Regions from separate parts of the Kluyvera sichuanensis genome, predicted to be linked through region 3. Evidence: predicted binding sites of a transcription regulator. Region 3 holds the regulator's gene; each other region holds the start of a gene.
The links. Region 3 encodes PurR, which represses purine synthesis genes. Its sites were predicted from a motif close to CANGCAAACGTTTGCNTG; they were not measured.
Positions count from the first base shown of each region.

Region 1 (7,983 bases), 2.0 Mb from region 3:
TGGCGGCACCATGCAGATGCTGGGTGGCCGTCAGGGCGGCGGTGCACCAGCAGGTGGCGGCCAGCAGCAGCAGGGCGGTTGGGGCCAGCCTCAGCAGCCACAGGGCGGCAACCAGTTCAGCGGCGGCGCGCAGTCTCGTCCGCAGCAGCAGTCCGCTCCGGCTCCGTCTAACGAACCGCCAATGGACTTCGATGACGATATCCCGTTCTGATAAACGGCAGATAACCGTCTGAAAAAAAGCCCCGATTCGTCGGGGTTTTTTTATGTCTGTTGGGTCGGAGCCGATCCCGGCGGCGCTGCGCTCGGCCGGGCCACGATTAGGTTTGCATGGGATTGCGTTGATGGCATCGTAGCCCGGGCGAGGCGTTCACGCCGACCCCGGGGAGACCCGGAGCCTACTGCTGCGCCTTATCGCTCGCCGGAATAATCGGCGGCTTCCCGGTCGCCGCCCGCTTGCGGTTGATCTCATCCAGCACCAGCCGATAGGCAATGTAATACTTATAAATATTGCCAACGTAGGTCACCGTCTCCGCACCTATCTTCTCAGCGGCCAGATTCTCGACGTTGCCAAACCAGACGTTCGGATCAAAACCGCGCTTCTGCGTCTCTACCCGTAAACGCGCAATCCGTGCCGGCCCCGCGTTATAAGAGGCAAACGAAAACAGTGCCTTATCCAGCTGTGTCATCGGTTCGTCGCCGTAGTAGCGGTCGATCATCCAGCGCATATACTTCACCCCGGCGTGAATATTGGGGTCGAGCTGTTTGATATCGCCGACCTTCAGCTCCTTGCCAGTTTTCGGCATCACCTGCATCACGCCGATGGCCCCGACGTGGCTGCGCACCGATTGATTTAACCGCGATTCCTGGTAGCCCTGCGCCGCCATCAGCAGCCAGTCAACGTCATAGCGATCGCCATATTTCCTGAACACCTCCACCATTTTCAGAAATTTACGTCGTTCTTTTTCCGCCGCCGCGTTCTTTACGTATTTCGCACTTTTCAGGTAGCGTAGCAGCAGCGTATTGCCCAGCGTGCTGCCCTGGCGGTTCTCTTTCACAAAGCCGTTAAGCTCAGTGAGGAGCTTGGGATTATCTTTGCGCACCGCCCAGGCGATGCTGCCGTTATCGCGCAGCACCACATCCTCATGCACCTGAATTTTGGGGAAGACCTGCTGCCAGAAAACCGCCTTGTGATGATCAACCACCGTCAGCGGGATCAGCCCGGCGTTGAGCATCTCCAGCAGATCTTCATCCTCCAACGCCTCCGGGGCGGCTTTGATGATGACCGGTGGTTTTGCCGCTTTGACGAACTGCGCGTTGAGCGCGGTCAGGCTCTCGTAATAGCTCGACGATTTACGCACAAACACCGTTTTTCCGGAAAGGTCATCCAGGTTGTTAACCTGCGGTGACGCGGGGCCGGAAATCAGCAGCTCCTTGATATCGTTATAGATAGGATCAGTAAAGGCAACCGCCTGCTGGCGGGACGGTGTGATGGTCAGGTTAGCGGCGGCGATATCGCCTTTTCCCTCGTTGAGCGCGGTAAACAGGTTATCGCGGGTCACCGGCACAAAAATAATCCGCACCTTCAGATGCTTCTGCTTAAGCTTCTTATCCTTTGCTAGCTGTGCGTTCAGGCTGCGCTCAAAGGCGGCGAAAATATCGTGCGTCGCGCCGCGCTGCTGTCCTTTGTCGATAAAAAAGAAGGTTTTACTGTAAGTGGTTAAAACGCGAATCACGCGACGGTCAAGCATGCCGGGCAGGTCGCCTTTCCACGGCTGCATGATGCTTTCGATATTCACTTCCAGCGCATCGCTTTGTTCATCCGGTTTGGGGGCGGCATAAGCCGGGGTGGACAGCAGCAGGGCGCTTAAACAGACGGTAATGAGGCGATGAAAAGGGATGGCGTTCATGGTGCGGCACTCCGCAAGGCGCATCCGTCAATTTTAGTAGAAGATGGCTAAAAAACCTGGCAGGAGTATGGCTTTTTCAGGCCGTCGGAGGCCGCTATCTGGTTAGCATCGATGGCAACGGCTACAATGCACATTTTGTGCCATGGAGAGACATAATGACCAGCCTGAATCGGATGCTGTCGGTACTTGACCTGTTCACTGCAGAACGCCCCGTGTGGGAAGCCGACCGTATCGTGGAAGCGCTGGGATGCTCCACGCCCACCGGCTATCGCTACCTGAAAGAGCTGATGCACACTGGCCTGCTGCAGCGCTTTAACGGTGGCTATTATGCGCTGGGGCCACGCATCACCCTGCTGGATTATGTCATCCGCAGCACCGACCCGCTGCTGGCAGCCAGCATCCCGCAGATGCGTGAGCTAGTGAAGCAGACGGGTTGTCATTGCACGCTCTCCAGGCTTGATGGCGATGTGTTTCTCGACCTGCATCACGAGTCCTCGACTCAGGACATTGCGTTGATTTACGGCCGAGGCCGTCCGCGCCCGATGTTTTCCGGCAGCGCGCCAAAAGTGGTTATCGCCAACCAAACCTCGAAGCAGCAGCGTGGGCTGTACGAACGCTTTCGTGAAGAGGTGCTGAGGGCAGGATTAGGCGACACGGAAGAGGCGTTCCTGAAACGGATGCTGCAAATTCGCAAAGCGGGGTGCTACCGGGCGGATGAAGAGTTGGCGGCGGGGGTGTCATCGCTGTCGGTGCCGCTGCGTTTTGCGCCAAAAGAGCACTGCGCCGCGCTGGCGCTGGTCTCATCGACTCAACATTTTGCGCAAAGCAACGTGGGGGAGTGGCAGGACAAACTTAAAAAAGCGGCCCGGCGTATTGCGTTGGCCTTAGACGGGGAATAGCCGCATTCAGACAATAAAAAACCCCGCCGTGGCGGGGTTTTCTGCAATTAATAGAGCGCGACCGGCCATTCTGGCGGCGTCTGGCTCATCACTTCAACCATCACATCTTTGATATTGTTAAAGATAGTGGAAATCTCGACCAGAGTAATCCCTAACAGGCTGGTGGCAAACCAGCAGGCGGCCGCAAGACCCAGCATGCTGCAAATAGCGCCCAGGCCGATGTAGTCGGCTTTACGGAGTTTGATTTTCAGGGTACTAGCAACGAACATCAGCACGGCGCTGGTTAACGGCCAGCGTAACAGCGTAACGCCTGCGGTAAGTGAAAGCATGGGACCTTTTCCTCAGAGATAAACAACAAGCTGCCCTGACAGCACTTGTGTAATGAGGCACTGGGCGCTCTGGCTATCTGAAGGCATTCACAAATTGAGTGAAACAGTGTTTCTGTTTCATCTCGTTATGTGAACTATATCACGTTTGTTGTTTTATTCACCAGAGGTAAACGCAGGATTTTTGTCAATCCAATAACCATCCTGTAAGCATGGGTAAGGCCGCCACACGCGGTGCAGCAGCCTGAATGCGGATTAAGCGGAGATCTGGTGGCGGTAGTCCGTCGGCGTGCGGTCAAACTCGCGGCGGAATACGCGTGAGAAGGTCTGTTGCGAAACGTAGCCGAGATCCATGGCGATATCAAAGATAGGCCGCTGGGTGGTGCGTAGCGCCTCTGCGGCAAGCAGCAGGCGTCGCTGGCGGATGTAGTCACCCAGCGTCTGATGCATCACGGTGCGGAACATTCTTTGCAGATACCACTTCGAGTAGCCGGACTTACGGGCCACGATGTCGATATTAAGCGGTTGATCGATATGTTCATCTATCCATTCAATTAGCGTTTGAATAATTTCCCGATGGGACATAAGGCTCTCCCCGTTGTCTATTTTTGCGTCGATTTCTGTTCTGTCGGCGAGTATAATTCCTCAAGTTAACTTGAGGTAAAGCGGATTATGGAAAAAAAGACGACGCGCATAAAAACGCTGTTATCACCCGGCGAAGTAGCGAAACGAACTGGGGTTGCGGTCTCTGCGTTACATTTTTATGAAAGCAAAGGGCTGATCCACAGCACACGCAACAGTGGCAATCAGCGGCGCTATAAGCGCGACGTGCTGCGCTATGTGGCGATCATTAAAATTGCCCAGCGCCTCGGCATTCCGCTGGCGACTATCGGCGACTCGTTCAGCGTGCTGCCGGAAAACCATACCCTCGGGCCAAAAGACTGGAAGCATCTCACTACCCAGTGGCGCGAAGAGCTGGATAAACGCATTCACGCCATGGAGGCGCTGCGTGACCAGCTTGACGGCTGCATCGGCTGCGGCTGTATGTCGTTGCGCGACTGCCCGCTGCGTAACCCCGGCGATAAACTGGGGGAAGAAGGGACCGGGGCGCGTTTGCTGGAAGAAGAATAATCCTTATGCATTCCTCTCCGGAAAATTGCGACATTTTTGCCATAGAAATGTTGCCGGATTGCGCATGGACGATAACGTTTGCGCATGGGTTGAGCAATTCTTCATCGGCATTCGTTAATTTTCATAAACCAGGGCAAACTTCTGTTGAAAAAAGGGGCATAAAAGCCAGATAATCGTTTGCCTTCAAATTTCGGACGCATCTTACGCCGAAAATGAGCGGGCCAACCTTATCTCGCACACGCCGAGGGTAAGGAATTCCGAATATCGTTTTGTCTGCGCGGAGTTAATCGTTTGCTTTTTTGTGGCTCCCCTATTGCCGCAAGTAGCACATGGAGATGACGCTTAGCTGGAAGTGGATGTTCCACCACGCAGACGAACGAATGATAAAAACTCTCAGGGGATGTTTTCTATGTCTACGCCTTCAGCGCGTACCGGCGGTTCGTTAGACGCCTGGTTTAAAATTTCTGCACGTGGTAGCTCCGTTCGTCAGGAGATTGTCGCCGGTCTCACTACCTTCCTGGCGATGGTTTACTCGGTGATCGTGGTGCCGGGCATGCTGGGTAAAGCCGGTTTCCCACCGGCAGCGGTCTTTGTGGCGACCTGCCTGGTGGCCGGTGTCGGTTCTATCGTGATGGGCCTGTGGGCAAACCTGCCGCTGGCGATCGGCTGTGCAATCTCACTGACCGCCTTCACCGCTTTCAGCCTGGTGCTGGGCCAGCACATCAGTATTCCGGTTGCGCTGGGCGCGGTATTCCTGATGGGTGTACTGTTTACCATCATTTCTGCCTCCGGTATCCGTAGCTGGATTTTGCGCAATCTGCCGCAGGGCATTGCGCACGGTACGGGCATTGGTATCGGCCTGTTCCTGCTGCTGATCGCCGCGAACGGCGTTGGCATGGTAGTGAAAAACCCACTGGACGGCCTGCCGGTTGCGCTGGGTCAGTTCGATAGCTTCCCGGTCATTATGACGCTGGTCGGTCTGGCGATGATCATCGGTCTGGAGAAACTGAAGGTACCGGGCGGCATTCTGCTGACCATCATCGGTGTCTCCATCGTCGGCCTGATTTTCGATCCAAACGTGCACTTCTCCGGCGTGTTCGCCATGCCATCGCTGAGCGATGACAAAGGCAACTCGCTGATCGGCAGCCTTGATATTATGGGCGCGCTGAATCCGGTTGTGCTGCCAAGCGTGCTGGCGCTGGTGATGACCGCGGTGTTTGACGCCACCGGGACTATCCGTGCGGTAGCCGGTCAGGCAAACCTGTTGGATAAAGACGGCCAGATCATCAATGGCGGCAAAGCGCTGACCACTGACTCCCTGAGCAGCGTGTTCTCGGCAGTTGTGGGCGCATCCCCGGCAGCGGTCTATATCGAATCCGCAGCGGGTACGGCGGCAGGCGGTAAAACGGGTTTAACGGCGATCACCGTCGGCATCCTGTTCCTGCTGATTCTGTTCCTCTCTCCGCTCTCTTACCTGGTTCCAGGCTATGCCACCGCACCAGCGCTGATGTACGTCGGCCTGCTGATGCTGAGCAACGTGGCGCGCATCGACTTTAACGACTTTGTTGACGCGATGTCCGGGCTTATCACCGCTGTGATGATCGTGCTGACCTGTAACATCGTTACCGGCATCATGATTGGCTTCGCGACCCTGGTGATTGGCCGCGTGGTTTCTGGCGAATGGCGTAAGCTGAACATCGGCACCGTGATTATTGCGGCGGCGCTGGTGGTGTTCTATGCGGGCGGTTGGGCGATTTAATCTCGCCACTGCCGTACAAAAAACCCGCCTGATGGCGGGTTTTTTATTTGTGGCTTGGCCGGGCTACGCGTCCGGACTTTTTTTCTATTTTCAGCCACCTCTCGTTTCCTTTTGCGTTAATCTGGGTAACGTAAACTCGGAAGCACGACGCTTCATGTTTTGAATAATAAGACAACGCTGTAAACAGGGAACGCATGGAAATATTCTTTACCATACTCATCATGACCCTTGTGGTTTCGCTCTCCGGGGTGGTTACGCGCGTAATGCCCTTCCAGATCCCACTTCCATTAATGCAAATCGCCATCGGCGCGCTGCTGGCGTGGCCGACGTTTGGTTTGCACGTTGAATTTGACCCGGAACTGTTCCTCGTTCTGTTTATCCCGCCGCTGCTGTTTGCCGACGGCTGGAAAACGCCGACCCGTGAGTTTATTGAGCATGGGCGAGAGATCCTCGGGCTGGCGCTGGCGTTAGTGCTGGTGACGGTAGTGGGGATTGGCTTCCTGATCTACTGGATTGTGCCGGGTATTCCGCTGATTCCAGCCTTTGCGCTGGCTGCCGTGCTGTCTCCGACCGATGCCGTGGCGCTCTCCGGGATTGTCGGGGAAGGGCGCATCCCGAAAAAAATCATGGGGATTCTGCAGGGCGAGGCGCTGATGAACGACGCCTCTGGCCTGGTGTCGCTGAAGTTTGCCGTCGCGGTAGCGATGGGCACGATGGTGTTTACCGTCGGTGGCGCCACGGTGGAATTCCTCAAAGTGGCGATTGGCGGCATCCTGGCGGGCTTTGTGGTCAGCTGGTCGTACGGTCGCTCAATGCGCTTCCTCAGCCGCTGGGGCGGTGATGAACCCGCCACGCAGATTGTGCTGCTGTTCCTTCTGCCGTTCGCCTCTTACCTGATCGCCGAACATATCGGGGTGTCCGGTATCCTCGCGGCGGTAGCGGCCGGGATGACCATCACCCGTTCCGGCGTGATGCGCACCGCGCCGCTGGCGATGCGCCTGCGTGCCAACAGTACCTGGGCGATGCTGGAGTTTGTGTTTAACGGCATGGTGTTCTTGCTGTTGGGTCTACAACTGCCAGAGATTCTCGAAAGCTCGCTGGTAGCGGCAGAGGCCGACCCGAACGTTGAAACCTGGATGCTGTTTACCGATATCATCCTGATTTACGCGGCGCTGATGCTGGTGCGTTTTGGCTGGCTGTGGACGATGCGCAAGCTGAGCCAGCGCTTCCTGAAAAAGAAACCGATGGAGTTTGGTTCATGGACCACCCGCGAGCTGCTGATCTCCTCCGTAGCCGGTGTGCGCGGGGCGATTACCCTTGCCGGTGTGCTCTCCATCCCGCTGCTACTGCCTTCAGGCGACGCCTTCCCGGCGCGCTATGAGCTGATCTTCCTGGCTGCGGGCGTGATTCTGTTCTCGCTGTTTGTCGGGGTGATCGCTCTGCCGATTCTGCTGCGTCATATTGAGTCGGGCGATAACGTCCAGCAGCGTAAAGAAGAGCGCCTGGCGCGGGCCGCAACGGCTGACGTGGCGATTGTCGCCATCCAGAAAATGGAAGAGCGTCTTGCCGCGGATACCACCGAGAATATCGATAACCAACTGCTGACCGAGGTCAGTTCACGCGTGATTGGTAACCTGCGTCGCCGCGTCGATGGGCGTAACGATGTAGAAACCTCAATGCTGGAAGAGCAGCTTGAACGCCGCTTCCGCCTGGCGGCGCTGCGTTCCGAGCGCGGGGAGCTGTACCACCTGCGTGCGACGCGCCAGATCAGCAACGAGACTTTGCAGAAACTGCTGCACGACCTCGACCTGCTGGAAGCGCTGTTGATTGAAGATGCGTAATACGGATAAAGCGTGTGCCGATCAGTTCCCTCTCCCCCATGGGGAGAGGGCTAGGGTGAGGGGATGGCGCCGAGCATAAACCCTCACCCCAACCCTCTCCCTTAAAAAGGGAGAGGGGGC
Region 1 is NZ_CP162271.1:4,093,101-4,101,083, forward strand. It holds gene ssb1 (single-stranded DNA-binding protein SSB1) at 1-211, shown strand, start outside; gene AB2B48_RS19635 (lytic transglycosylase F) at 396-1,907, opposite strand; gene AB2B48_RS19640 (IclR family transcriptional regulator) at 2,063-2,806, shown strand; gene AB2B48_RS19645 (YjcB family protein) at 2,854-3,135, opposite strand; gene soxS (superoxide response transcriptional regulator SoxS) at 3,388-3,717, opposite strand; gene soxR (redox-sensitive transcriptional activator SoxR) at 3,805-4,263, shown strand; gene AB2B48_RS19660 (NCS2 family permease) at 4,673-6,022, shown strand; gene AB2B48_RS19665 (Na+/H+ antiporter) at 6,217-7,863, shown strand.
Region 1: AB2B48_RS19660 (NCS2 family permease) is a predicted target of PurR. The motif match lies at 4,430-4,447, and genes of this name have one in related genera.

Region 2 (7,983 bases), 1.5 Mb from region 3:
GTACTGGCGGTAGCTGCGCTCCATATCCAGCGCAACGTTCGCCATCGCTTCGCTACGTCGGGCATCCATCAGCGTGGTGCGGTTGGTCTGTTCGGCCTGCGCGCTGAGCATGTTGAGGCTCTGCCATGCCTGCCAGGCAAGCACCAGCAGCGGCAGCAGAATCAGCAGGAAAGCCAGCGTCACCAGTTGGCGAAGCGATCGTGGAGAGAGCGAGGGGCGTTTCAAAAGAGGTATCTCAGTAAATCAACGTACTGGAATGCTAACTGAGGATATCGATGAGGGAAAGGCCAGAAACAACAAAGCCGGGCAGAAGCCCGGCTTTGTTATGGAATAAGGCGGTGCCTAACTCAACGTTTCGCCCGATGGTTGATAAAGCTACGCTATTATCAGTTGCTGGACGGCAGGCACCTTGTTGTGCGTCATTCGAAGTTTATGTAGCACGTCCCGAAGGGGCTGACATAAGAAGGTGAATGAGCCACTGGTTAATATTATGCATGATGCGTGCCATAATACAAAACGATAAATTAACACAATGATAAATATAGAAAATATATTAAACAGGTCAGAAGAGTGGTGAAGGCCGCTTTTGGGCATTGTGTCGCTAATTAGCAACACCTATTGGTGCATAATAAAAATATCTTATAAATCATTAAATTAAATGTCTCCATTTAGCGACAGCGCAATACCACCAATGTCGGGGTTTCCCGACACACCTTCGCCGTACCGAATGTAGCCCAGCCGAGCAACGCGGCATTGGGGATGTGCAGAAACAAAAAAGCCCCTCACAAAGAGGGGCTTGATGCATTAAGCGTCTAACTTAACCAAGCTGCTTACGCGCATTGCGGAAAATACGCATCCACGGGCTGTCCTCGCCCCAGTTTTCCGGGTGCCAGGAGTTGGAAACCGTACGGAACACACGCTCCGGGTGCGGCATCATAATGGTGACGCGACCGCTTTCGTTGGTTACCGCGGTGATCCCATTAGGAGAACCGTTCGGGTTCGCCGGATAGGCTTCGGTGACTTTACCGAAGTTATCCACGAAGCGCAGCGCCACCAGCCCTTTGCTTTCCAGCTGAGCCAGATGCGCACCGTCGCGAACTTCCACATGACCTTCACCGTGAGAGACGGCGATTGGCATACGTGAACCTTCCATACCGGCAAGCAACAGCGATGGGCTGCTGGCGACTTCGACCAGGCTGAAGCGCGCTTCAAAACGGTCGGAGTGGTTACGCACAAAGCGCGGCCACAGGTCGCTGCCTGGGATCAGTTCATGCAGGTTAGACATCATCTGGCAGCCGTTACAGACGCCCAGTGCCAGGGTCTGTGGACGGTGGAAGAAGGTCGCAAACTCATCGCGAACGCGGTTGTTGAACAGAATGGATTTCGCCCAGCCTTCACCCGCGCCCAGCACGTCACCGTAGGAGAACCCGCCGCAGGCCACCAGCGCCTGGAAGTCCGCCAGACCGGTGCGCCCTGCCAGCAGGTCGCTCATGTGCACGTCGATGGCATCAAAGCCCGCACGGTGGAAGGCCGCCGCCATCTCAACGTGGGAGTTCACGCCCTGCTCGCGCAGTACCGCTACTTTCGGGCGCGCACCGGTAGAGATGTAAGGTGCTGCGACGTCGGCGGCGATATCAAAGGTGAGCTTCACATTGAGGCCCGGGTCGTTATCGTTGGCTTTCGCGTCGTGTTCCTGATCGGCACACTCTGGGTTATCGCGCAGGCGCTGCATCTGCCAGGTGGTTTCTGCCCACCACATACGCAGCGTAGTGCGGCTTTCACTGAATACCGGCTGGCCGTTGGCGGTCAGGGTGAAACGGTCACCTTCAACGGCTTTACCGAGGGAGTGCACGCAATCAGCCAGGCCGTTGGCCGCCAGAATCGCCTCTACCGCTTCACGGTCTGCAGCACGAATCTGAATCACCGCGCCCAACTCTTCGTTGAATAGCGCCGCCAGACGATCGTCGCCGAGGGTTGCCACGTCAGCTTCCACGCCGCAGTGACCGGCAAAGGCCATTTCAGCCAGGGTAACCAGCAGGCCACCGTCGGAACGGTCGTGATAGGCCAGCAGCTTACGCTGTGCAACCAGTGCCTGAATCGCCTCGTAGAAGCCTTTCAGCTGTTCCACGTCACGGACGTCGGCTGGCTTATCGCCCAATTGACGGTAAACCTGCGCCAGTGCGGTGGCGCCCAGCGCGTTATGACCCTTACCGAGGTCAATCAGCAGCAGAGCGTTATCTTCGGTTACCAGCTGCGGCGTGATGGTGTGGCGCACGTCTTCAACGCGAGCAAAGGCGGAAATCACCAGCGACAGCGGCGAGGTCATCTCGCGCTGCTCGTTGCCTTCCTGCCAGCGGGTTTTCATCGACATGGAGTCTTTACCCACCGGAATAGTCAGGCCCAGCTGCGGGCACATCTCTTCGCCGATCGCTTTCACCGCTTCGTACAGACCAGCATCTTCGCCAGGGTGACCTGCAGCTGACATCCAGTTTGCCGAGAGCTTAATGTGTTTGATGTTACCAATCTGGGTTGCGGCAATGTTGGTCAGTGCTTCGCCTACTGCCAGACGGGCGGAGGCAGCAAAGTCCAGCAGCGCAACCGGCGCTCGTTCGCCGATAGACATCGCTTCGCCGTAGTAGCTGTCGAGGCTAGCGGTGGTCACCGCGCAGTTCGCTACCGGGATCTGCCATGGGCCAACCATCTGGTCGCGCGCGACCATACCGGTCACCGTACGGTCACCGATGGTCACGAGGAAGGTTTTCTCCGCCACGGTTGGCAGATGCAGTACACGGTTCACCGCGTCGGCCAGCGTGATGTGTTCACGGGCAAGCGCTTCACCTTTCGCTTTCAGCGTCTGCACGTCACGAGTCATCTTCGGCGTTTTGCCAAGCAGCACGTCCAGCGGCATGTCGATTGGCTGGTTGTCGAAGTGGCTGTCACTCAAGGTCAGATGCTTCTCTTCGGTGGCTTCGCCGATCACCGCGTACGGCGCACGTTCACGTTTGCACAGTTCGTCGAACAGCGGCAGCTGATCGGCGGCGACCGCCAGTACGTAGCGTTCCTGAGATTCGTTACACCAGATTTCCAGCGGGCTCATGCCCGGCTCATCGCTGAGGATGTCGCGCAGCTGGAATTTACCACCGCGCCCACCGTCGCTGACCAGTTCCGGCATGGCGTTAGACAGACCGCCCGCGCCCACGTCGTGGATAAACAGAATCGGGTTGGCATCGCCCAGCTGCCAGCAGCGGTCGATAACTTCCTGGCAGCGACGTTCCATTTCCGGGTTGTCGCGCTGTACGGAAGCGAAGTCGAGATCAGCATCGGACTGACCGGAAGCCATTGAAGAGGCAGCACCACCGCCCAGGCCAATGTTCATCGCCGGGCCGCCGAGGACGATCAGCTTCGCCCCTACCACGATCTCACCTTTCTGTACGTGATCGGCTCGGATGTTGCCGATCCCGCCTGCCAGCATGATCGGTTTGTGGTAACCGCGCAGCTCTTCGCCGTTGTGGCTGTTCACTTTTTCTTCGTAAGTACGGAAGTAGCCGGTCAGCGCCGGACGTCCAAATTCGTTGTTGAACGCCGCGCCGCCCAGCGGGCCATCGGTCATGATGTCCAGTGCGGTAACGATACGATCCGGCTTACCGAAATCTTCTTCCCACGGCTGTTCAAAGCCAGGAATACGCAGGTTAGACACGGAGAAGCCCACCAGCCCCGCTTTTGGTTTGGCACCGCGACCGGTTGCCCCTTCGTCGCGGATTTCACCGCCGGAGCCGGTTGCAGCGCCCGGCCATGGAGAAATTGCCGTCGGGTGGTTATGGGTTTCCACCTTCATCAGGATATGCGCAGGCTCCTGATGGAAATCGTAACGACCGGTTTTATGGTCGGCGAAGTAACGGCCCACTTCAGAGCCTTCCATCACCGCGGCGTTGTCTTTATAGGCAGACAGCACGTGATCCGGCGTGGTTTCGAAGGTGTTTTTGATCATCTTAAACAGCGACTTCGGCTGCTGTTTACCGTCGATAATCCAATCGGCGTTAAAAATCTTGTGACGGCAGTGCTCAGAGTTCGCTTGCGCGAACATGTAGAGCTCGATGTCGTTCGGGTTGCGGCCCAATTTAGTGAACGCATCCTGCAGGTAGTCAATTTCGTCGTCCGCCAGCGCCAGGCCAAGACGGATGTTGGCGTCGATCAGCGCCTGACGGCCCTGCCCCAGCAGATCCACGCTGGCAACCGGTGCCGGTTGATGATGGGCAAACAGTTTTTCGGCATCCTGCAGCGAGTCAAATACGCTCTCCATCATGCGGTCGTGCAGTTCGGCCGCCACGGCGCTTAGCTGTTCGGCGGTCAGGCTAGCGGCATCAACGTAGTACGCTACGCCGCGCTCAAGGCGCAGAACCTGCGAGAGGCCGCAGTTGTGGGCGATGTCGGTAGCTTTTGAAGACCAGGGGGAGATGGTGCCAGGGCGAGGGGTGACGAGCAGCAGTTTACCGGTAGGGTTATGGCTATTGAGGCTTGGACCATACTGCAACAGTCGCTCAAGTCGGGCTCGCTCTTCTTTATTAAGCGGCGCGTCCAGGTCGGCAAAATGGACATACTCGGCGTAAATGTTGCTTACCGGGAGGTTGGCTGCCTGAAACCGCGTCAGCAGTTTGTTAATACGAAATGCAGACAGTGCAGGCGAACCACGCAGAATTTCCATCATAAGTCTCTCGTCTTCTCAGCTTTCAGTGTGCGCAATGGGGGAGAACGGGCGCTATTATAGAGAATCCTGCGCCCCGACGAAACCGTTTGCGTCGAAATAAACACATCTCTTTTCTTTATCAATAGATGTGACACATATCTCGAATAAGTTGCCAACTGGCGCAATGTTAAGCAAAATGCCGCTCATTCTGTAACAAGGCTTTAGATTATCTGGAACAACTTCTAACAGCGCAGTGAATTAACCATTTGAAAAAACTAAAGATTAATTACCTGCTTATCGGCTTTGTGACGTTGCTGCTCGCAGCGGCGCTCTGGCCCTCTCTTCCCTGGTTTGGAAAACCAGAGAATCGCATCGCCGCTATCAAAGAGCGGGGGGAACTGCGCATCAGTACCGTGCAATCTCCGCTGACCTACACCGTCGTCAATAATAAGGACTACGGGCTCGATTATGAGCTCGCCCAGCAGTTCGCCGACTATCTGGGCGTAAAGCTGAAAGTGACGGTGCGACAGAACATCAGCCAGCTGTTTGACGATCTCGATAACGGCAGCGCCGACATGCTGGCCGCCGGTCTGGTCTATAACAGCGAGCGCGTAAAAAGCTACCAGGCGGGGCCGACTTACTATTCGGTATCACAACAGTTGGTGTATCGCGTTGGTAATACGCGTCCACGCAGCCTCAGCAGCGTCTCCGCAGACCAGCTCACCATTGCCCCAGGCCAGGTGGTCATCAGCGATCTGCAAAACCTGCAGGCAAACAAATACCCGGACCTCGGCTGGACCGTCGATGAGAAACGCAGCTCCGCCGACCTGATGCAGGCGGTGATCGACGGCAAGCTTGATTACACCATCGCCGATTCGGTGGCGATTGGTCTGTTTCAGCGCGTACACCCGGAGCTGGCGGTTGCCCTCGACGTGACCGACGAACAGCCGGTAACCTGGTTTAGCCTGCAGGACGACGACAATACGCTTTCCGCTGCAATGCTTGATTTCTTCGACAACATTAATGAAGACGGCACCCTTGCCCGCCTTGAAGAGAAGTATCTCGGCCACGGTGACGACTTCGACTATGTTGATACTCGCACCTTCCTGCGCGCGGTAGATAGCGTGCTGCCTGACCTGCAGCCGCTGTTTGAGAAGTACGCCAGCGAAATCGACTGGAAGCTGCTGGCGGCTATCTCTTATCAGGAGTCCCACTGGGATCCGCTTGCCACCTCGCCAACCGGGGTGCGTGGCCTGATGATGCTGACCAAAAACACCGCCCAGAGCCTGGGATTGAGCGACCGTACCGATGCCGAGCAGAGCATCAGCGGCGGGATGCGCTACCTGCAGGATATGATGAGTAAGGTACCGGACAGCGTGCCGCAAGAGGAGCGAATCTGGTTTGCGCTGGCGGCCTATAACATGGGCTACGCCCATATGCTGGATGCCCGCGCCCTCACCGCTAAACAGAAGGGTAACCCGGACAGCTGGGCCGACGTGAAGCAGCGACTGCCGTTACTCAGCCAGAAACAGTGGTACAGCAAACTCACCTACGGCTATGCCCGCGGGCATGAAGCCTATGCCTACGTCGAAAATATCCGTAAGTATCAGATAAGCCTGGTGGGGTATTTGCAGGAAAAAGAGAAAAAAGCAGAGGAAGAGATGGCGATAGCGCAAGCCTATCCTACCGTTTCGCCAAATGAGCTACAGCATAGTGAAAATGATACGGGGATATTTTCATTCCTGCGTCGAGGCGATCGCGATAACAGCGATACGCCGCTGCTGCGCTTCACCTCGAAAAACTAGCAGCCCTTTTCTGCCTGCCTTAACGCTTTTTTCTGCTGCCGCCGTTCGCGGAAGAAATCACTGAGCATCCCCGCGCACGTCTCAGCCAATACACCTTCGGTGATCTCAACGCGGTGGTTCATTCCTGGATGATGTAGCACGTCAATCAGCGACCCCGCCGCACCGGTTTTGGCATCACGAGCGCCGAAGACCAGATTGCCGATACGACTATGCACCATCGCCCCCGCGCACATCACGCAAGGCTCCAGGGTCACATACAGCGTGGTATCTATCAGCCGGTAGTTTTGCAGCACCAGGCCGCCCTGACGCAGCGCCATGATCTCCGCGTGCGCGGTGGGATCGTGACGGCCAATCGGACGATTCCAGCCCTCGCCTATCACCTGATTATTGTGAACCAGTACGGCGCCTACCGGCACTTCGCCTTCATCCCAGGCTCGGCGGGCAAGTACAAGCGCGTGGCGCATCCAGTATTCGTGGTTCAGTTCAGTGTCGGACAACGTGGGGACTCCAGATGATAAAACGCCGCGCATTATACACAATATCCATCAAAGCGCAGCGCCGACTATTCCAGTTGTTCCAGTTCGCCGCGCGCGGTGACCCGCCAGCGATGCTCACAAAAAAAGAGGAGCGGGTTATCCTGCTTGCTGTCGCTATAGCCGCTGTACAAGCGTAGCGGCGCGCCGAGGCGCTGTTCAAGCTGGGCCACTTTTTCATGGCCCAGGCAGCGAACTGACAGCACTCGCCCGCCAAACCCCCGCTGCATCTGGCTGCCAATCAAGTTGACGTGCTGCATCCAGGGTGCATCGGCATAGGCGCGTTCCACCAGCGTCTGCGGCGACCCGGTGATAAGCCAGACATCGGCATCCTGATGCTGGAGATAGCTATCCAACCGCTGCTGCACGGTGGGAAATGGCGTGACGGTTGCACGAAACCAGAGGATGAAGCTCGCTTCCAGCGCCTTTAGCGTTGCCTCGCGTCGGCCAAAGGTGCTTCCCCACAGCAGCACGCTTACCGGCCAGCGTGCCGCGCGCCCCTTCACCAGCATCGCCGCGCCAACGATCGGCAGCAGGGGCAAAACCAGTAAGGCGTTAAGCGGCAATCGGCGTAACAGATAGCGTAAAAAAGCACCAAAGAGATCCTGCTGATGCAGCGTACCGTCGAGGTCGAAAAACACCACGCGGCGACAGTGACTGACCAAATGCGGCTCCCGTTATCGTTAATCCATACAGTGACCAGACTACCAGATAGCCCCTCAGGTTTCGCCTGATAGCGATACCCCCCGAGAATTGCTGCTATTTTACAATCACATAGCACATTTAATTCGATATATTCCGTTATAATAGAATACAAAATTCTTGCAAACGAGCAGAATGGTGGCCTGGCACATCGTGGTCATTGTGCCCGTGAGGTTATTATGAATTGTTTACTGAGTATTCGTCAGCGTTATCCGCAGCTGGCGCAAAGCGACAGAAAGCTGGCTGATTTCATTCTGGC
Region 2 is NZ_CP162271.1:2,509,542-2,517,524, forward strand. It holds gene AB2B48_RS12250 (sensor histidine kinase) at 1-225, opposite strand, end outside; gene purL (phosphoribosylformylglycinamidine synthase) at 818-4,705, opposite strand; gene mltF (membrane-bound lytic murein transglycosylase MltF) at 4,951-6,489, shown strand; gene tadA (tRNA adenosine(34) deaminase TadA) at 6,486-6,986, opposite strand; gene yfhb (phosphatidylglycerophosphatase C) at 7,052-7,687, opposite strand; gene AB2B48_RS12275 (MurR/RpiR family transcriptional regulator) at 7,904-7,983, shown strand, end outside.
Region 2: purL (phosphoribosylformylglycinamidine synthase) is a predicted target of PurR. The motif match lies at 4,781-4,798, and genes of this name have one in related genera.

Region 3 (7,983 bases):
CCTGTGGGAATGGCTTCAGCGCCTGAGCGACGACGATCGGATAAATCGCGCCGTTGGCAATGGCCATCACGCAGAACGGAATCAGCAGGGCGGTCAACGAGGCGTTTTCTGCCAGACCCACGGCCCAGGTACCCACCACGCTCAGCGCGTAGATAACCAGCAGCCACGGCAGCATCTGGGCACCACGCCATTTTTGCAGCGCGGCGCGACAGCCGTAGCCGCCAATCAGGAAGGCGATGGTTTGCGGCACATAGCTCAGACCAATTACCGTTGGGCTGTAGCCCATCTCATGCAGGATAAACGGTGAACCGGTCAACCAGGCGAAAAAGCTCGCCGAGCAGGCGGCGTAAATCAGCACGTTGCCGCGATAGTCTTTACTGCGCAGCAGGCGCATAAAGGTCAGCTTTTCTTCGCTAGTGGCATTTTTTTTGTGCGCAGGCTTGAGGCGGAACGCCGGGAGCATCAGCACCAGGGTGATAATAAACAGCGTGGCGAAGATGGCCTGCCAGTCAAAGTGCGCCAGCAGCCAGCTACCCAGCAGCGGGGCGAGCGCCGGAGAGAGCCCAACCAGCGGCATGATAGTGGCAAAAATGCGGTTGGTGCGCTGAGCTGGATAGTAGTCGGTGACCATTGCCTGCCAGGTCACCGCCGCAGCGCAAACGCCGACGGCCTGCACAAAACGCAGGACCAGCAGCGTGGTGCCATCGCGCACCCACAGCATGCCAATGCAGCCAATAGCGAAAATGGTTAACCCGGACAGCAGAATCGGTTTGCGCCCGTAGCGGTCTGACAGCGGCCCCCAGAGGAGTTGCGCGACGGCAAAACCGGCCAGAAACAGGCTAAGACTCGCGCTGACGGCTGATGCCGGCGTTTGCAGGTCTTCCTGAATGGCGGCAAAGGCAGGGAGATACATATCGGTAGCCAGAAAGCCCAATACGCTCAGCCCCGCGAGCCAGACTAAAAATCCTTTCCCAGGTTGCATTAATTTCGCCCTTTTTATCATGAATAAACGATGCCGCTGAGTGTAGAGAGTGCATAACGGCTTGTGAAACGCTAATATTTGCGTCATGCATTCAAAAATTTTGCAGGCAGAAAATGTGGTCTGAATATTCACTGGAAGTGGTTGATGCGGTGGCGCGCAACGGTAGCTTTAGCGCCGCGGCTCAGGAACTGCACCGCGTGCCTTCTGCGGTCAGCTATACGGTACGCCAGCTGGAAGAGTGGCTGGCAGTTCCCCTGTTCGAACGGCGCCATCGCGACGTTGAGCTTACTCCCGCTGGCGCATGGTTTTTGAAGGAGGGGCGCTCTGTTATCAAAAAAATGCAGATCACTCGCCAACAGTGCCAGCAAATTGCTAACGGCTGGCGAGGGCAGTTGGCGATTGCCGTCGATAATATCGTGAAACCGCAGCGAACCCGGCAGTTGATTGTCGATTTCTATCGCCACTTTAGCGACGTGGAACTGATTGTTTATCAGGAAGTGTTTAATGGCGTCTGGGATGCGCTGGCCGATGGTCGCGTGGAGCTGGCGATTGGTGCCACTCAGGCGATTCCGGTTGGTGGCCGTTTCGCGTTTCGTGATATGGGGATGCTCAACTGGCACTGCGTAGTGGCGAGTACCCATCCGCTGGCGCAGATGGAAGGCCCGCTCAGTGATGATGTGTTGCGCAACTGGCCGTCACTGGTGCGCGAAGATACTTCGCGATCGCTGCCAAAGCGAACAACCTGGCTGCTCGATAACCAGAAGCGCGTGGTGGTGCCGGACTGGGCCTCATCGGAAACCTGTATCTCGGCGGGGCTTTGCGCGGCGATGGTGCCGGGGCATCTGGCGCAACCGTGGTTGGAAAGCGGGGCATGGGTGGCGCTACAGCTTGAAAACCCGTTCCCGGATGCCGCCTGTTGCCTGACCTGGCAGCAAAGCGAAGCGTCGCCGGCTTTAAGCTGGCTGCTGGAATATCTGGGGGATAGCGAGACGCTAAATGAAGAGTGGCTGCGGACACCCGAGTAGGGTGTCCGTGGGTAATGCTTAGCGGCGGTAGTCGCGGAACGGGCCGTCGGCCACGGAGCGACGTTCGATAAGACGCGGATGCACTTCAATCGACTGCGAGGTCTCGCGTTTGCTGACGATACGGTCCATCAGCATGTTAAACGCCGTCTCACCAAGCGAATCTTTCGGCTGGTGAATGGTCGTCAACGCCGGGGTGAAGAAACGCGAGTTGCGCACGTTATCATAACCGATCAGCGAAATGTCCTGCGGCACGCGCAGACCCATTTCATCTGCGGCGCACAGTGCGCCCATCGCCATGATGTCACCACCGCAGAAGATAGCAGTAGGGCGCGGCTGCTGCGACAGGATCTGCTGCATTGCGCGATAACCAGATTCGGGCTCGAAGTCACCCTGCACAATCCAGTTCTTCGGTACGTTGATCTGCGCTTCTTCCATCGCTTTCATAAAGCCGGCCAGACGGCCCGCGCCGGTGTTGCGCTCCAGTGGACCTGGGATCACACCGATATCGCGATGACCACGCTCAACCAGGTAACGACCGGCGGTATAGCCGCCTTCAAAGGCGTTATCGATGACCGAGTCGGTGAAGTCTGCTTTAGCCTCGCCCCAGTCCATCACCACCATCGGAATGTGACGGTACTCTTCGAGCATCGTCAGTAGGGATTCCGGATACTCGGAGCACATGACCAGCAGGCCATCCACGCGCTTTTGCGCCATCATCGACAGGTAGGCGCGCTGTTTTTCCAGGTTATTCCAGGCGTTGCCCAGAATCAGGGTATAACCTTTCTCAAAGCAGTTTTTCTCAACGGCTTCGATAATTTCGGCAAAGTAGGCCGCTTCGCTGCTGGTTGCCAGCAAACCAATCGATTTGGTGTGGTTCACCTTCAGGCTGCGGGCAACGGCGCTCGGAGAGTAGTGCAACTCTTTGATCGCCGCCCAAACGGCTTCACGCGTCTCCTCGGCGACAAAACGCGTTTTGTTAATTACATGTGATACGGTTGTAGTGGAAACGTTTGCGCGCTTCGCTACATCTTTAATAGTTGCCATTCCATCTCACTCCAGACCCTGGCCTGCCCCTGATAAAATCGAAAGGAAAACGTTTGCCTTCACACACCCTGACGCAATTTTGTGGATTGCGATTCGCCGGGAAAACGATACAGGACGACAGGAGGGGGTCAATGGCCGGTACGCTTATAAATAAGCGTCGAATTTTGACTTATCCTGACGCAAAGTGGAAGAGTAAAAACCAACATCCTGCTAAATCTGTGAAGATTTTTGCGCAATACTGTGCAAAAATGAGTTAGCTCAGTTTTGCTGTAGCGATAAAAAGGAGAAAAGTTGATGAGTACCGAACTTAAGATGTCACTCACCACCACCGTCATTACCCTTGCGCTGATCGTTGCCGCAAGTTTGACTGCTGTACTGCATTAATTCCTCTGCGAGGGGGCGCCCGCTCCCTCCTGTCTGATTGTTACCCGTTTAGCAATAATCTTTTGCTGTTTTGTACACTTCTGTTTTTATGTGATTGATGTCATGCTTTTGCCCATTATCGACATGCCGCGTCTGTTGTGCGGCCAACCGGAGCATTTGCATGAAAATTAACTTTCCCTTACTGGCGTTAGCCATCGGGGCCTTTGGCATCGGGACTACCGAATTCTCGCCAATGGGGCTCCTGCCGGTGATCGCAAAAGGCGTGGACGTCTCCATTCCCGCAGCCGGGATGCTGATCAGCGCCTATGCCGTAGGGGTGATGGTTGGTGCGCCGCTGATGACGCTGCTGCTTTCACATCGTGCCCGCCGTAACGCCCTGATCTTCCTGATGGCGATTTTTACCCTCGGTAACGTATTGTCGGCGATGGCGCCGGACTACACCACGCTGATGCTGTCGCGGATTATTACCAGCCTTAACCACGGCGCGTTCTTCGGCCTGGGTTCCGTTGTCGCCGCCAGCGTGGTGCCGAAGCATAAGCAGGCCAGCGCCGTGGCGACCATGTTTATGGGGTTGACGATTGCCAATATCGGCGGGGTGCCGGCGGCAACCTGGCTTGGTGAAACCATCGGCTGGCGGATGTCGTTCCTGGCAACGGCAGGCCTTGGCATTATTGCCATCCTGGGGCTGTGGTTCTCTCTGCCGAAGGGCGGGGCGGGTGAAAAACCGGACGTGAAGCGCGAACTGTCGGTGCTGGTGCGTCCGCAGGTGCTGTCGGCGCTGCTGACCACCGTACTGGGTGCGGGAGCGATGTTTACGCTCTATACCTATATTTCACCGGTGCTGCGGATGATAACTCACGCCACGCCAGCGTTTATTACGCTGATGCTGGTGTTGATTGGCGTCGGCTTCTCAATCGGTAACTACCTCGGCGGCAAATTCGCAGACCGTTCGGTGAGCGGAACGCTGAAGGGCTTCCTGCTGCTGCTGATGGCAATCATGCTGGCGATTCCGTTCCTTGCGCAAACGCAGGTAGGCGCGGCCTTCAGTATGGTGGTGTGGGGGGCTGCAACCTTCGCGGTGGTGCCACCGCTGCAAATGCGCGTGATGCGCGTGGCGCACGAAGCACCGGGTCTTTCTTCCTCGGTGAATATCGGGGCGTTCAATCTGGGTAACGCACTGGGTGCGGTCGCGGGCGGAGCAGTGATCTCCGGTGGTCTGGGTTACAGCTTTGTACCGGTGATGGGGGCGATTGTTGCCGCGCTGGCGCTGCTGGTGGTATTCCTGAGCGGTCGTTCACGCGGTGAAGAGGCGCTGGCCAGCCAATAAAAACAAAAACGCAGAAGGGAAACCTTCTGCGTGATACGAGATAACCCGGCGGAGCGTGGCGATGCCGGGTTATTTTTTGCTTACGCTGCCAGATTCTCAGCCACAAACGCCCAGTTCACCAGAGCCCAGAAGTGCTCCAGATAGTTTGGACGCGCATTGCGGTAGTCGATGTAGTAAGCGTGTTCCCACACGTCAACGGTCAGCAGTGGCTTCGCGTCGGTGGTCAGCGGGGTTGCCGCGTTAGACGTTGAAACGATAGCCAGGGAACCATCCGCCTTCTTCACAAGCCAGGTCCAGCCCGCACCGAAGTTTTTCACTGCGGCATCGGTGAACTGTGCTTTGAATTCAGCGAAGGAACCAAAGGATTTAGCGATCGCATCAGCGACGGCACCGGTTGGTTCGCCACCGGCATTAGGTGCCAGGCAGTTCCAGTAGAAGGTGTGGTTCCAGACCTGCGCTGCGTTGTTGAACACGCCGCCTTCAGAGGTACGGACGATCTCTTCCAGCGTTTTGCCTTCAAACGCCGTACCTTTGATCAGGTTGTTCAGGTTAGTGACATAGGTCTGGTGGTGTTTGCCGTAATGATACTCCAGGGTTTCCACGGAAATGTGTGGAACAAGAGCGTCTTTGGCATACGGTAATGCAGGTAATTCGAACGACATTGCTACTCTCCTTTATTATATTTGTACACTCAATAACCATGTATTAAGTATGGATAGAGTAGCAAATTAAAAGGTGAGATAAAAGATAAGCTTACCCCGTTTATTAACAAACGGGGTAAGTGATTAACGAATTGTCTTTGGTGTCACAACGCGGCGGGCGCCGACGTAGTGCCGGACCCAATAGTCTTCGCTCAGCGACGTTATCTGGATGTCCTGACCGGTACGCGGGGACTGAATAAATTTGCCGTTGCCGACGTACACGCCAACGTGATCGGCTGTACCGCGGCCCTGGGTGCGGAAGAATACCAGATCGCCGCTTTCCAGTTCGCCACGTTCAACCGGACGCGCATCGCGCAGGTGATACATTTCGTTGGCAGTACGTGGAATGCGGATGTTGACCAGATCTTTATAAGCGTAATAGACCAAACCGCTGCAGTCGAAGCCGGTGCGTGGGGAGTTGCCACCCCAGCGATAAGGTTTCCCTAACTGACCCATCAGCTTATTCATCGCGGTTTTCTGTACTTTCTGCACGCGAACTTTGTGCGCGGCGGCGATGGTCGTGGGTTGGGTTTCTACAGGAGCGGTGGTACAGCGTTTCTTGTACCCTTTGCGGACTTTACAGGTCGTGGTGACGCTGGCGGTTTTGACCGCGCTGCTTTTCACGTGGGTTTTAGCGGAGGCTGTTTTCGATTTGCTGGAGGCTGGAGCAACTTTTTTCGCTACGGCTGGCGTGGTTTTCTTCTTAGCGGCAACCGGAGTGGATTTTTTCTTAGCGTTAGATTTATTGTCCGCGTTCTTTTTCTTGCGTTCACTGTTTTTTACAGGAAGCGACTTTTGCGCCGTTGGGGTTTTGGCATGCCCTGTAGCATGCGCCAACGGCGTGAAGGATAACGATGTAAACAGCAATGCACAGAGCGTGAACGACCATTTTTTTATCTGCGCCACTGAACAACCCTCTGAGTAAGATGCAGGCCAAATGTCCTTGCCTGGGTATGGTTTACAAAACCCAACGATTCTAATCCATAAAAACACGAAATGTTAATAGTGTTTTTAAGGATAAAACGTTGTTTCGTTAGCAACTGCAAAAAAAAACATCATTTGATACATAATGAGTCAAATAATGAGCAAGCTTTTCATCAGCCTGCCGATAAACTCATATTTATAAAGCAACTTAACGCTTCAGACGATAAAATAGTAATGCGTGAACAAAATGTTATTTTCTGTTCAGGCTCTGAAACGTTACAATGTCAGACTACTGCCGTAAAAAGAAGTTTGAGGAAGCAAGATAATGAGCGAGACAATTGAAAAAATTCAGCGCCAGATCGCTGAAAACCCGATCCTGCTGTACATGAAAGGTTCCCCGAAACTGCCGAGCTGCGGTTTCTCTGCCCAGGCCGTTCAGGCACTGTCTGCGTGCGGTGAGCGCTTTGCTTATGTCGACATCCTGCAGAACCCGGATATCCGTGCCGAGCTGCCGAAATATGCAAACTGGCCGACCTTCCCACAGCTGTGGGTTGACGGCGAACTGGTTGGCGGCTGCGACATCATCATTGAAATGTACCAGCGCGGTGAACTGCAGCCTCTGATTAAAGAGACTGCGGCGAAATACGCTGAAGAGCCGAAAGCAGAATAATCGGTTCGCCCGGATACCGGGCGCAGAAATAAAAAAGCGACCTGAAGGTCGCTTTTTTTATGCTGCTATTCTTCGGTCGCTATCGGCAGCGGCCAGCCGCCGAGGCGTTTCCAGCGGTTGACGATTTCGCAGAACAAAATGGCGGTCTGTTCGGTATCGTACAGCGCCGAGTGCGCCTGGCTGCTGTCGAAATCCATGCCCGCCGCGGTACAGGCTTTTGACAGCACGGTTTGCCCTAATGCCAGCCCGCTCAGTGCGGCGGTGTCGAAGGTGACGAACGGGTGGAACGGATTACGTTTGAGCGACGCACGATCGGCGGCAGCCATCATAAAGCTGTGGTCGAAAGTGGCGTTATGCGCCACCATAATGGCACGATTGCAGTCGCTATCTTTCATGCCTTTGCGCACCATCTTAAAGATGGCGTGCAGTGCGTCATACTCGCTGACCGCGCCGCGCAGCGGGTTGTTCGGATCGATACCGTTGAACGCCAGCGCCTCCGGCTCGAGGTTAGCGCCTTCAAATGGTTCAACGTGGAAATGCAACGTCGTGTCCGGCATCAGCCAGCCTTGCTCATCCATTTTCAACGTAATTGCCGCTATTTCGAGCAGGGCATCCGTTTTGGCATTGAATCCCGCAGTTTCCACATCAATCACTACCGGATAAAACCCACGAAAACGGTCGCATAGACCATTAAGTTGCACATTGTCGGACATCAGAATCTCTTCACTTAGAAAAAGTAGCGCGCATTATGGCAAATTTTGCCGCGGCTTGGAAAGGCGGGGTAAAAAAACGGGCGCCTTAGGCACCCGTGGAGGAGTTAGTTGCCAAGGCCTTTGCCGGCATCTTTCTCTTCGATCAGTTCGATTTTATAGCCGTCCGGGTCTTCAACAAACGCGATCACCGTGGTGCCGCCTTTAACCGGGCCT
Region 3 is NZ_CP162271.1:1,021,610-1,029,592, forward strand. It holds gene punC (purine nucleoside transporter PunC) at 1-982, opposite strand, end outside; gene punR (DNA-binding transcriptional activator PunR) at 1,096-2,007, shown strand; gene purR (HTH-type transcriptional repressor PurR) at 2,026-3,051, opposite strand; gene AB2B48_RS05110 (YnhF family membrane protein) at 3,346-3,435, shown strand; gene AB2B48_RS05115 (MFS transporter) at 3,596-4,762, shown strand; gene sodB (superoxide dismutase [Fe]) at 4,843-5,424, opposite strand; gene AB2B48_RS05125 (C40 family peptidase) at 5,548-6,369, opposite strand; gene AB2B48_RS05130 (Grx4 family monothiol glutaredoxin) at 6,713-7,057, shown strand; gene rnt (ribonuclease T) at 7,123-7,770, opposite strand; gene gloA (lactoylglutathione lyase) at 7,875-7,983, opposite strand, start outside.